2 linked regions of the Methylococcus capsulatus genome follow. The protein of the gene in region 1 binds, or shares a complex with, the protein of each later gene. Links are inferred from orthologs where the notes say so. Each region holds a gene or a part of one and is shown in the gene's direction. Other genes may lie near its edges. The genes, in order: N4J17_RS00355 and smc.

The links.
Region 2: the proteins of N4J17_RS00355 (region 1) and smc are in contact, whole or in part, in a crystal structure (PDB 3ZGX), measured with the Bacillus subtilis proteins. The link is inferred for Methylococcus capsulatus from one-to-one orthologs.

Annotation. Positions count from the first base shown.
Region 1 is NZ_CP104311.1:68,548-72,371, reverse strand. The notes cover bases 923-3,824. They hold N4J17_RS00355 (segregation and condensation protein A), read left to right. Parts: upstream 923-1,916; coding sequence 1,917-2,732; downstream 2,733-3,824. Other genes in these bases: rluB (23S rRNA pseudouridine(2605) synthase RluB), read left to right, coding at 3,317-3,824; scpB (SMC-Scp complex subunit ScpB), read left to right, coding at 2,734-3,330; N4J17_RS00360 (site-2 protease family protein), read left to right, coding at 1,255-1,920; N4J17_RS00365 (L-threonylcarbamoyladenylate synthase), read left to right, coding at 923-1,215. Also shown: tRNA (adenosine(37)-N6)-threonylcarbamoyltransferase complex dimerization subunit type 1 TsaB, read left to right, coding at 1-541; more of N4J17_RS00365, read left to right, coding at 592-922. UniProt on the Bacillus subtilis protein: Participates in chromosomal partition during cell division. May act via the formation of a condensin-like complex containing Smc and ScpB that pull DNA away from mid-cell into both cell halves.
Region 2 is NZ_CP104311.1:1,559,706-1,568,651, forward strand. Bases 2,946-7,023 are described here. They hold smc (chromosome segregation protein SMC), read left to right. Parts: upstream 2,946-3,313; coding sequence 3,314-6,823; downstream 6,824-7,023. Other genes in these bases: queF (preQ(1) synthase), read right to left, coding at 2,946-3,172; N4J17_RS07710 (cell division protein ZipA C-terminal FtsZ-binding domain-containing protein), read left to right, coding at 6,832-7,023. Outside these bases: N4J17_RS07675 (OmpH family outer membrane protein), read left to right, coding at 1-289; 3-hydroxyacyl-ACP dehydratase FabZ, read left to right, coding at 340-780; lpxA (acyl-ACP--UDP-N-acetylglucosamine O-acyltransferase), read left to right, coding at 777-1,547; N4J17_RS07690 (ribonuclease HII), read left to right, coding at 1,569-2,147; N4J17_RS07695 (MOSC domain-containing protein), read left to right, coding at 2,144-2,779; more of queF, read right to left, coding at 2,783-2,945; more of N4J17_RS07710, read left to right, coding at 7,024-7,554; NAD-dependent DNA ligase LigA, read left to right, coding at 7,551-8,946. UniProt on the Bacillus subtilis protein: Required for chromosome condensation and partitioning.

The DNA of each region.
Region 1 (3,824 bases):
AGCCGGCATCGCGCTCGGGGGGGTGGATGCCGTGGCTTTCGGGCGCGGGCCGGGTTCGTTCACGGGCGTCCGCATCGCCGCCGGCGTGGCGCAAGGCATTGCCTTCGCGCTGGATCTCCCGGTGGCTCCGGTCTCCACCCTGGCCGCCCTGGCGGACGAGGCGATCACCGAGACGGGCTGCGAATACGCTTTTCCGTGCATCGACGCGCGCATGGCCGAGGTCTATTTCGCCGTGTACCGCCGGGACGCGGAAGGCTATCCCGTATTGTTGGGGCAGGAGCGTGTCCTGGCACCGGGCCAAGCGGATTTTTCGCCGGGGGCTGCCGGCATCGCGATCGGCAGCGGCTGGGCCACCTACCAGTCCGACCTGAGCAGCCTGGCCGGCGGACGCCTGGCCTCGGTCTTGAGCGGGCGGTTTCCCCGTGCCGCGGCGGTCGTCCGCCTGGGTGCCAGGACCCATGCACTGGGAGGATGCGTACCGGCGGAGCAGGCGTTGCCGGTTTACCTCCGCGACGATGTCGCCAGAAAGCCGAAGCCTTGAACCGGGAAGCCGCGTATCGGCTGACGCGGCTCCTGTAGTACACTAACCGCATGGCACAATATTTCGAGGTGCATCCCCACACGCCGCAGCAGCGCCTGATCCGCCAGGCTGCGGAGATCGTCCGCCAGGGGGGGCTGATCGTCTATCCGACCGATTCGTCCTATGCCTTCGGCTGCCAGATGGACCGCAAGGACGCTCTGGAGCGTATCCGCACCATCCGCCAGCTGGATGCGGAACACAACTTCACGCTGATCTGCCACGATCTTTCCCAGGTATCGGCTTTCGCCCGGATCAACAACGAGGCTTTCCGTCTGATCAAGACTTTGACACCAGGGCCCTACACTTTTCTGCTGCAGGCCACGCGCGAGGTGCCGCGTCGCCTCCAGCATCCCAAGCGCAAGACCATTGGGATTCGCTTGCCCGACAATGCGGTTTCGCAACTGCTGGTGGCCGAACTGGGCGAGCCCTTGTTCAGTTCGACCCTGATCCTGCCCGGGGAGACCGAAGGACTCGCCGATCCCGAGGACATCCGCGAGCGGGTGGGATCGCGGGTAGAACTGATCCTCGCTGCGGGAGTCGTACCCTTCGCGGAGACCACGATCGTCGATCTGACCGGCGAGCTCCCGGTCATCGTTCGCCAGGGCCGGGGCAGCATCGGCTTCCTGCGCACCTAGACTTCTCATCCCTTCTTCACTTTCGGGTCTGATCACACGATGGATGATCTTACTTTGGTTCAGCGTTTCAGTGTCTGGCTGTTGCCGGTGTTGTTCGCGATCACCCTCCATGAGGTGGCGCATGGCTGGGCCGCCAGCAGGCTGGGCGACAACACCGCCAAGAGTCTTGGCCGGCTTTCGCTGAACCCACTGCGACACATCGATCCGGTCGGCACCCTCCTGGTACCAGGTTTGTTGCTGGCCTTCGGCGGCTTCATCTTCGGTTGGGCCAAGCCGGTGCCGGTGGACTGGGGGCGGCTGCGCCATCCGCGCCGTGATATGGCGTTGGTGGCGGTCGCCGGACCCGGCGCCAACCTGGTGATGGCCCTGGGGTGGGCGATCCTGTTGCGGCTGGCCACCGAGCTGCCAGAAAGTCTGGATTATGTGGCGCTGCCCCTCGGCTTGATGGGGAAGGCCGGGGTTACCATCAACAGTGTGCTGATGGTGCTGAATCTGTTGCCTATTCCGCCGCTGGACGGCAGCCGGGTCGTCTCCACCCTCTTGCCGCTGCGGGCGGCGATCCAATATGGCCGGATCGAGCCCTACGGCTTCTGGATCCTGCTGATCCTGATCTATACGGACATACTCGGGCGAATCATGGTGGGGCCGCTGCTGCTGGTCCAGCATCTGATCTACACCGTTGTCGGTCTGGCCGGAGGCGCATGACCGGGACGGCGCCCGCTGCGGAAGCTTTGGAGCCGGTCGCACTGGTCAAGGGTGCGCCGGTTAGCCAGCTGCCGGAGGATCTGTACATTCCGCCGGATGCGCTGGAAATCTTTCTCGAAACCTTCGAAGGTCCACTCGATCTGCTGCTGTATCTGATCCGCAAGCAGAATTTAGACATCCTCGACATCCCGATCGCCGAGATCTCCCGCCAGTACATCGGTTACATCGAGATGATGGACAGCCTGCGAATAGAACTGGCGGCGGAGTACCTGTTGATGGCTGCGATCCTGGCCGAGATCAAGTCCAGGGTGCTGCTGCCCCGGCCGAAGGAGACGGAAGCCGAGGAAGAGGATCCGCGCGCCGAACTCGTGCGGCGCCTGCAGGAATATGAGCGTTTTAAGGCCGCGGCGGAACGGCTGGACCGGCTTCCTCGGCTGGAGCGCGACCTGTTCGAAGCCGGGGCGGGGAGCGACGACATTCCGGTGCCGAAGGTCTATCCGAGCATCGCCATGAACGATCTCCTGTCGGCATTCCAGGACGTCCTCAAGCGCCTGAACCACACCCGCCATCATCACATTCGCCGGGAAGCACTGTCGGTGCGCGAACGCATGAGCATGATCCTCGAGCGTCTGGCGGGCAATGCGACGCTGGCTTTCGAAACCTTGTTCCCCTCGCACGAGGGGCGTCCCGGCGCGGTGGTGTCGCTGCTGGCCGTGCTGGAGCTGAGCAAGGAACGGTTGATCGAAATCATCCAGGACGAGCCCCTCGGCGCGGTGCGGGTGCGGGCTCTGGCCGTCGCTGGAGGTGACTGACGTGGATCTCAAGGCGATCATCGAGGCGGCGCTGTTCGCGGCGCACAGGCCGCTTTCCGTCGCCGAGCTGGAAGCCTTGTTCGGCGATGACGAGCGTCCTGACGCCGAAGAAATCAGGCAGGCGCTGGAGTCCCTGGCGGAAGAATACTCGGAGCGGCCGCTGGAGCTTCGCAAGGTGGCGAGCGGCTATCGGTTTCAGGTACGCGTCGCCTACGCGCCATGGATCTCCAGGCTGTTCGAGGAACGGCCGGGCCGCTACTCCCGCGCCCTGCTGGAGACGCTGGCGATCATCGCCTACCGGCAGCCGGTGACACGTGGTCAGATCGAAGAGATTCGTGGCGTCGCGGTCGGTTCCGGTATCATCCGGACGCTCACCGAGCGGGAATGGGTGACCGTGGTCGGTCATCGCGACGTTCCTGGCCGCCCGGCGCTGTTTGCCACCACGCCCCAGTTCCTCGATTATTTCAATCTCGAATCCCTGGCGGATTTGCCGGCGCTGCCGGAATTCGCCGCATCACCGGAGTCAGCCGATGTCTTTGCCGCCGCGCAAACCGACCCAACCCATCCGCCCGAGGAACCGCCCGGTGCCGCAGCCTGAGCCGGCCGGGGCCGGCGAAGGCGAGCGTATCCAGAAGGCACTGGCGCATGCCGGTTTCGGCTCCCGGCGGGAGATCGAAGGCTGGATCCGTGACGGCAAGGTCTTCCTCAACCGCCGACCGGCCCATCTCGGTGACCGCTACCGCAAGGGTGACCAGGTCATGCTGAACGGCCGTCTGATCAACCTCGAAAAGCGCCTGCAGGCTCTCACCCGGGTGCTGCTGTACCACAAGCCGGTGGGTGAACTGGTCAGCCGGCGCGATCCGGAAGGCCGTCCGGTGATCTTCTCGCAATTGCCGCGGCTGGAACTGGGTCGCTGGGTCGCGGTCGGCCGTCTCGACGTGAATACCCAGGGGCTGATCCTCGTGACCAACAATGGTGAGCTGGCCCATCGTCTGATGCACCCTTCCCGCGCGGTCGAGCGCGAGTATGCCGTCCGCATCCTGGGGACGGTCAGCGGGGCTGTCATCGAAAGGTTGATCAACGGGGTTCAGC
Region 2 (8,946 bases), 1.5 Mb from region 1 along the record:
GACGAAAGGCGGGGAGATCACCAAGGAGCAGGAGCGCGATCTGATGAACCGCAAGCGCGAAGCCAAGCGGGCGCAGGACGAATTCCGGGAGGATTTCAACTTGCGGAGGAACGAGGAACTGGCGCAGCTTCAGAAGGAAATCTTCGAGGCGATCCAGTCGCTCGCCAAGGAAGAAGGGTTCGATTTGTTGCTGACCGATGGCGTGGTGTACGCGGCGGAAAGCATCGACGTGACGGATAAAGTGGAAAAGAAGCTCGTTGCAAGCTACCGTCCGTCGGGCAAGAAATAGTCCGGATTCGGGTTGCTGGCCTGACGACGAAACCCGAGAAGGAAAAAGTATTGGATATTCAAGCGATCAAGGACTTTTTGCCTCATCGTTACCCATTTCTTCTGGTCGATCGAGTGCTGGAGTGCGAGCCTGGAAACCGGCTGCTCGCCATAAAAAATGTCACCTATAACGAGCCGTTCTTTCAGGGGCATTTCCCGCATGTGCCCATCATGCCGGGAGTGCTGATCATCGAGGCGCTGGCGCAGACGACCGGCCTGCTCGCCTCGGAGACGGCGCCCGATGTGCTCGGAAAAGGGGCGACTTACTATCTGGTCGGGCTCGACAAAGTGCGTTTCAAGCGCCCCGTCGTGCCGGGCGACCAGCTTCGGCTCGAGGCGACGTATCTGCGCCATAAGCGGAACATCTGGGCATTCTCCTGTCGTGCCGATGTCGAAGGCGAGTTCGTGGCCAGCGCCGAGATCATGTGTGCAGCGGCGGAGCAGGGCTCTTGATCCACCCGACGGCGATCGTTGATCCGGCGGCGGAGATTGGGGAAGGCGTCGAAATCGGTGCCTATTCCATCGTCGGTAGCGGCGTCAGTATCGGCTCGGGTACGGTCATAGGGCCGCATGTGGTCATTCAGGGCGCTACCCGGATCGGCAACGACAATCGTATTTTCCAGTTCGCTTCGGTCGGCGAGGATCCGCAGGACAAAAAGTACCGCGGTGAACCGACCGCGCTGGAAATCGGCGACCGGAACGTCATACGCGAGTTCGCGACTCTCCATCGCGGCACGGTGCAGGATAAGGGGGTCACTCGCATCGGTGATGACAACCTCTTCATGGCCTATACCCATGTGGCCCATGACTGTGTGATCGGAAACCGGGTCATCATGGCCAACGCCGCTTCTCTGGCGGGCCATGTGAGGGTGGATGACGACGCCATCCTCGGCGGCTTCTCCCTGGTTCACCAGTTCTGCCGGATAGGACAGCACAGCTTCTCAGCCATGGGCAGCGTGATTTCCCGCGACGTCCCCCCCTACGTGATGGTGGGCGGGCGGCCGACCAAGCCGCACGGCATCAATGCGGTCGGGCTGGAGCGGAACGGCTTCGATTCCGTGGCGATCAGGCAGATCAAGAAAGCCTACAAAATCGTCTACAAGACCGGCTTCAAACTCGAAGAGGCGATCCGCCTGCTGGAGGAAATGAGCGAGGATGGACCTGAGGTTGCCTGCATGGTGGATTTTCTGAGGGCGAAGGGCCGCAGTATCATCCGCTGAGTGCCGGGATGAAGGTGGAGCATGCGTCGGATTGCGGGCATCGACGAGGTGGGGCGCGGTTGTATCGCGGGCCCGGTGATCGCGGCGGCAGTGATATTCGCTCCCGGCCAGGACACCGCCGGCTTCACTGATTCGAAGCGGCTGAGTGCCGAGCGCAGACGGGTTTTGGCTAGCCGCATCCGCTCCGAGTCCTTGGCGTGGGCAGTGGGGCGCGCAGAAGTGTCCGAAATCGACCGGCTCAACATCCTCCGGGCCACTCATTTGGCCATGTGCCGAGCGGTTGCCGCTCTGCCCGTTTCGCCGGATTGGATCAAGGTGGACGGTAACCGTTATCCCCCCTTGGATTGTCCAGGCGAGGCCGTGATCGGTGGGGATGCGTCGGTGGCCGAGATCGCGGCCGCATCGATTCTCGCCAAGGTCTTCAGAGATCGGGAAATGCAGGTGCTGGATCGGCTGTGTCCGGGCTATGCGCTGGGGGTGCACAAGGGTTATCCCACCCGGCTGCACGTCGATCGTTTGTCCAGTTTGGGCGTGAGTGTCTCTCACCGGCGCAGCTTTGGGCCGGTGCGGGAAGTCATCGACCGGAGTTCGGCTCCATGAACATCGTAGCGATCAGCATCGGCAGCGAGCGCCAGATCGAACATGCCGGCCGCCGGGTCGGGACGGGCATTTACAAGATGCCCGTCGATCGTCCCGTCAGGGTCGGAGTGGCTGGCATCGAGGGCGACATACAGGTCGACCGGGAAAACCATGGAGGACCCGACAAGGCAGTTTACGCCTACAGCGCCGATAACTACGGCTACTGGCAGAAGGACCTCGGGATCGAGGCTCTGCCCTACGGTTATTTCGGGGAGAATCTGACCCTCGCCGGCGGCGGCGATGACGAAGTGCACATAGGCGACGAGTTCCGGGTAGGACCGGTGCGGTTCCAGGTGACGCAGCCACGGGTCCCCTGTTTCAAGCTCGGCGTCAAGGTGGGCGATAATACCTTTCCCAAACGCTTCCTCGTCTCCGGCCGGGTGGGCTTCTACCTGAGGGTGCTGGAGGAAGGGGAACTCCGGGTCGGCGACCGGCTGGTGCGTACGGCAGTGGCCCCTGGAGGTGTCAGCGTGCGCGAGGCCATGCTGGCCCAGATAAAAGGGCCGAGGCAACAGGAAGTCATTTTGAGGCTGCTGAGACTGGATGCGCTGTCCGAGTCCTGGCGCGAAAGCCTGCGCGAAAAACTGGGATGACGCTCAGGGCAGGGCAACCGGGGCCGCCGGTTCCCAGCCTGGCGCGCGCCGTTCCGCGACCACGGTGGTGTAAATTCCACCGCGCACGTTGAATCTCGCAGTGACGCGCATGAACCGAGGACGCAAGGCGCGGTCCAGGTCGTCCAGAATGGCATTGGTCACGGCTTCGTGAAAAGCCCCTTCGTTCCGGAACGACCAAATGTACAGTTTGAGCGATTTGAGTTCGACACACTGCCGGTCCGGCACGTATTCCAGCAGGATCGTCGCGAAGTCCGGCTGGCCGGTCTTGGGGCACAGGCAGGTGAACTCGGGAACTTCGATGCGGATCGTGTAGTCGTGTTCCGGACGGGGGTTGTCGAAGGTTTCCAGGGTTTTGCTGGGTCGGGAAGGCATCGGGCGGTATTCGTGCATTGCTGTGGTGCATCCGGTGCCGCCCACTCGGGCAGGTGCCGGCGTTGGTCTGTATAATAGCCGGTTTGCCCTGCCACGAACAATTCGCCGCCCCGCTGCCGGAGGCGAGCGTCCTGAATCCCCATGCGACTGGAAAAGCTCAAGATCGCCGGTTTCAAGTCCTTCGTGGATCCGACGACCATACCCTTGCCGGGAAACCTGGTGGGGGTGGTGGGCCCGAACGGCTGCGGCAAGTCGAATGTCATCGATGCGGTGCGCTGGGTCATGGGGGAAAGTTCGGCGCGTCATCTGCGCGGCGAAACTATGACGGACGTCATCTTCAACGGTTCCAGTACCCGGAAGCCGGCGAGTCAGGCATCGGTGGAACTGGTCTTCGACAATTCTTCCGGGCGCGCCGGCGGCGAATTCGCCAAATATCAGCAGATCGCCATCCGGCGCCAAGTGGCCCGCGATGGGCAGTCGAGTTATTTCCTGAACGGCGCGCGCTGCCGGCGCAAGGACATCACCGATCTGTTCCTGGGCACCGGCCTGGGGGCACGCAGCTACGCCATCATCGAGCAAGGCACGATTTCCCGGCTGATCGAGGCGAAGCCGGAGGAAATGCGCGAAATCATCGAAGAGGCGGCCGGCATTTCCAAATACAAGGAGCGCAGGCACGAAACCGAGCAACGGATGCGCCATACCCGCGAGAACCTCGAGCGCCTGGCCGATTTGCGCGAGGAAGTCGGGCGGCAGTTGGGGCATCTGCAGCGTCAGGCCAGGAAAGCGGAGAAATTCATAGCCCTGCGCGACGAGGAACGCCGGCTCAAGCTCGAACTGCTCGGGCTGCGCTGGCGCACCTTGGAACGGCAGCTCGATCGGCTCAGGTGTGACCTGGAGGCGTCGGAGGAAAGGTTCCGGCGACTCAGTGGCGAGGAGCATGCCTGCCAGATTCAGCTGGAGGAGCTGGGGCGGCGGCGCGGCGTCGCCCAGGAAAAACTCGATGCCCAACAGGGGCGATTCTACGAACTGGGTGCGGAAATCAGCCGCCTGGACCAGTTCATTCGCCATACCCAGAAGTCGAGGGATGACCTGATTCAGGAACGGGAGCGGGTGGAGGCCGAATTACGGAAAGTCGAATCCGACCTCGACCAAGACTGTCACCGGCTCGAGGCGATGCGAGCAGAGGCGGCCGAACTCGTGGAAACCCTGGCGTCGTTGGAGCGGGAGGTTGCGGAAGCGGCGTCGGTTCGCCAAGCCGCGGAAGCGAAGTTGAAGGCGCATCGCGAAGGCTGGGAAACGTTGGCCGGCGATCAGCACAGACTCGAAGGACAGGCGGCTTTGTTGCGTTCGCGGTTGCAGCAGCTGCGGGAGCAGGAGCATCTGCTCGGCGGACGGCGCCAGCGTCTGTTGCAGCAGCAGTCGGAGCTGGAGAACGCGCTCGCCGGTCTCGACGTGCAGTCCCTCCGCGCGGAGGTGGGCGGCCTCGATGCGGAGCGGGAAGAGATGCTGGGAACGGCCGAAGCATTGGCAGGAGCGGCGGAGCAACAGCGCGAACGGCTGCGTTTCGTGCGGGAGCATCTGGACCAGATTCGCGCCGGTCTGCATGCCTTGCAGGGGAAGGTCGCTTCGCTCGAGACGCTGCAGCGCCATGCGATGGGGCGCGACCGCGGCGCCCTGGAGGCACTGCTCGAAGCATGGCAACTCTCCGGCGCCGACCGCCTGGGTGAGAAGATCGAAGTGGCGCCCGGTTGGGAGAATGCCGTGGAGACGGTACTGGGGGTGCACCTCGAAGCGGTGTGTGTCGACAGTCTGGCGCCTTACACTGCAAACCTTCTGGCTCAGGAGTTGGGGGAGTCTCTGGCGTTATGCGAATATCGGACAGGGGAGGGCGTCAAAAGGTCCGGCGGCCAGCGTCTGTTGGACCAAGTCCGCGCGCCCCTCGCGCTCGAAGGGCTGCTGGGCGCGATTTATTGCGCGTCCGATCCGGCGGAGGCGGTGGAGCGGGCGCGTTCGCTGCAACCGCATGAGTCCGTGGTGACGCCGGACGGAATCCGTATCGGGAAAGGCTGGATGCTGATGCAGAAGCCGGATGCCGGGCATGCCGGGACCCTCGCCCGTGAGCGGGAGCTGCGCGAATGCAGGCGGCGAGTCGAAGAGATGGAAGCGCAGTGCCGGCGTCTGGAAAAGGAGGCCGCGGAGGCCGAGATAGAGCTGCGGGATCTGGAGTCGGCATGGCGCGAGACCAGAAAAAAGGCGGACGATCTTTCCGCTCGGCTTTCCCGCGCGAGATCGGAGTTGGCGGCGGCCGAGGCCAGAAGCGAACAATGGGGTCATCGTCTGGTTCAGCTCGGCCATGAGCTGGACGAATTGGCCGACCAGGGCGTGCAACTGGCTGAGCAGCGAGCCGAGGCCGAGGAGGCTTTGCAGGCGGCCGAGCGTGAATCGCTACGGTTGCAGGATACGGCGGCGCAGCGGATGGAAGAGCGGCAAGTGCTGGAGGAGGCATTCGCCGCTGCCGAAGCGGCGGAGAAGGCGCTGCACGAGGACGTTCGCGTGCTCCGCAGCCGGACAGTCATGCTCGAATCGAACGAAGCCTTGACCCGTTCCCATGTGCAACGGTTGGAACAGCAGCATGGCCAGACCGCGGACCGGCTCACCGCCATCGTCCGGCGGCTGGAGGAGTCGCTGACACCGCTGGCAGACGAACGATTGCATCTGGAGGCGCTGACGGAGGAGCGCGCCGTCCTGGAGGCCGAAATGGCGCGTCAGCGCCGGCGGTTCAGCGAACTCGAATCGGACATACGGCGCGTCCTGGGTGAACGGCAGCGCGCGGAACATGAGCTTGCGGCCTTGCGGGAAGGCATCGGCCAGATCAAGCTGGCCTGGCAGGCCGCCGAAGTCCGCCGCCAGGGGATCGAGGAACAGTTTGCAGAACTCGGAGCGGCGCCGGCGGCAGTCGTGGCGGGTTTGCCGGAAGATGCCGAGGAAAGCGCCTGGCAGGCATCCGTCACCCGCCTGGCGGACGAGATCGACAGGCTCGGGCCGGTCAATCTCACAGCGATGCAGGAATATCAGGAGCAGGAGGAGCGCCAGCGCTATCTGGAGGAGCAGAACCGCGATCTCACCGAGTCGCTGGCGACGCTGGAGCAGGCCATCGAAAAGATCGACCGCGAATGCCGGGCCAGGTTCAAGGAGACCTTTGAGAAGATTAATGCCGGTTTTCAGCGCATGTTCCCCAAGCTTTTCGGCGGTGGCAAAGCTGCTCTCGAGCTCACGGAAAACAACCTGCTGATCGCCGGTGTGAGCGTGATGGCCCAGCCGCCCGGCAAGCGCAACAGCTCGATCCATCTCCTCTCCGGGGGGGAAAAGGCGCTGACCGCGGCAGCCCTGGTGTTCTCCATCTTCGAATTGAACCCCGCTCCTTTCTGTCTGCTGGACGAGGTGGACGCTCCATTGGACGATGCCAACGTCGGACGGTTCAGTCAGTTGGTGAAAGAAATGTCCGAGAAAGTACAATTTCTCTTCATCACCCATAACAAAGCCACAATGGAAATCGCTCAATATCTGGCCGGGGTCACCATGCGGGAACCCGGCGTGTCGCGCATCGTGGCGGTGGACATCGATGCGGCGGTTGAACTGGCTTCGGTTTGAGGGACGAAATGGATAGAGATACGGTTCGAATCATCATTCTGGTCGCAGGCGTGCTGGTGATTGCCGGGATTTATGTCTGGGGCCGTTACAAACGAACGATCCTCGATATGCTGGAGCGGTCCAGCGAATTCGGCGTCTTCGAGAAGGAGGAAGGTGCCGGGGAGTCGCGTTGGTCGTCCACGGAGGCGGAAGTGGACTTCGTTGGAGCAGCGAGAGAGTCGGCAGCGGCCGCCGACGAAACAGCGGCAGGCGTGAAGGCGAATGAGCTCCCGCGGGAGGCGGACGAAGAACCGCCAACCGGCGCTTCGCGCGCGTTGGGAGCGCCGTTTCTCATTCAGCTCAGCGTCGTCAAGGGCGGCGGTGGCCGGTTCTCCGGCGAGCGCCTGCGCGATGCCCTGATCGATCTTGATCTCGTGTACGGCGAAATGGGGATTTTCCACCGCTACGACAGCGCTTATCGCGAGCCTCTGTTCAGCGTGGCCAGTCTGGTCGAGCCCGGCACTTTTCCCGTGAACGACATGGAGAATTTCCGCACCCCCGGCGTCGTCTTCTTTTTCCAGCCGGCCAAGGTGCCGGACCCCCTGGAGGTTTTCGATGACCTCGTGGATACCTGTCGGGGGCTGGCGAGTGCGCTGGATGGCAGGGTGCTGGACGAACACCGGGCGGAGCTCACCGAGTCACGGGTGATCGAAATGCGCGAGATTCTGGCGGATGCGTGTGAACAGCCGTGAGCGCTCCTGCCGAAGTCATCGAAAAAGTACGTAAGCTGCGCGAAGAAATCGAGTTTCATAACGTTCGTTACTACCGACTCGACGATCCCCTCATCACGGATGCCGAGTACGACCGTCTGATGGCCGAACTGCTCGCCATCGAAGCCCAGTATCCTGAACTCGTCACTCCCGATTCGCCCACTCAACGGGTGGGCGCCCCCCCCGTCGAGGCCTTCGCCGAGGTCCGCCACGAAGTGCCCATGCTGTCGCTGGAGAACGCTTTCAGCGAGGAGGATCTCGCCGCGTTCGACCGGCGGGTGCGCAAGGAGCTGTCACAGGACATGCTCGAATACGTCGCGGAGCCGAAGCTCGATGGCCTCGCCGTCAATCTCCTCTACCAGGACGGTATTCTGGTCAGGGCCGCCACCCGCGGCGACGGCGAAGTCGGCGAGGATGTGACGCACAACGTCCGGGCGATCCGGGCGATCCCCCTGCGGCTGAAGGGCGAAGACTTCCCGGCCCATTTCGAGGCACGAGGGGAAGTGTTCATGCCCAAGCGCGGATTCCTCGCTCTCAACGAGCGCGCCCGCCGCAGCGGAGAGAAAACATTCGTGAATCCGCGCAATGCGGCGGCGGGCAGCCTGCGCCAGCTCGATGCCCGGATCACGGCGTCGCGTCCCTTGTCCTTTTATGCCTATGGCATCGGTGCGTTTCCCGACGACAAACTGCCCGCCACCCAGCATGAACTCCTCGAATCCCTGCAACGCTGGGGTTTGCCGGTTTCTCCGGAGTTTCGCGTCGTTCGGGGAGCGGCCGGCTGCCTCGAGTACTACCGCTCATTGAGGGAGCGTCGCCACGACCTCCCTTACGATATCGACGGCGTCGTGTACAAGGTTGACGACTTGAAATTCCAGGCGGCGCTGGGATTCGTCTCGCGTGCCCCCCGCTGGGCCATCGCCCACAAATTTCCCGCCGAGGAGGCGAGAACGCGGGTCTTGGGCATCGACGTGCAGGTCGGGCGTACTGGCGTGCTGACTCCGGTGGCAAGGCTGGAACCGGTGTTTGTCGGGGGGGTCACCATCACCAATGCGACGCTGCACAACGCCGACGAGATCCGCAGGAAGGATGTGAGGCCGGGGGACACCGTGATCGTCAGGCGCGCCGGCGACGTCATTCCGGAAATCGTCCGGGTTGTTCCGGAGCTGCGGGTGCCGGGGACGGAGCCATTTCGGATGCCGGAAGTCTGTCCCGAATGTGGTTCCGCTGTGGAAACGGAGCCGGGCGAGGCGTTGGCCCGTTGCAGCGGCGGCTTGTACTGTCCCGCCCAGCACAAGGAGTCGATCAAGCATTTCGCTTCCCGGCGGGCGATGGATATCGAAGGTCTGGGCGACAAACTGGTGGACCAGCTGGTGG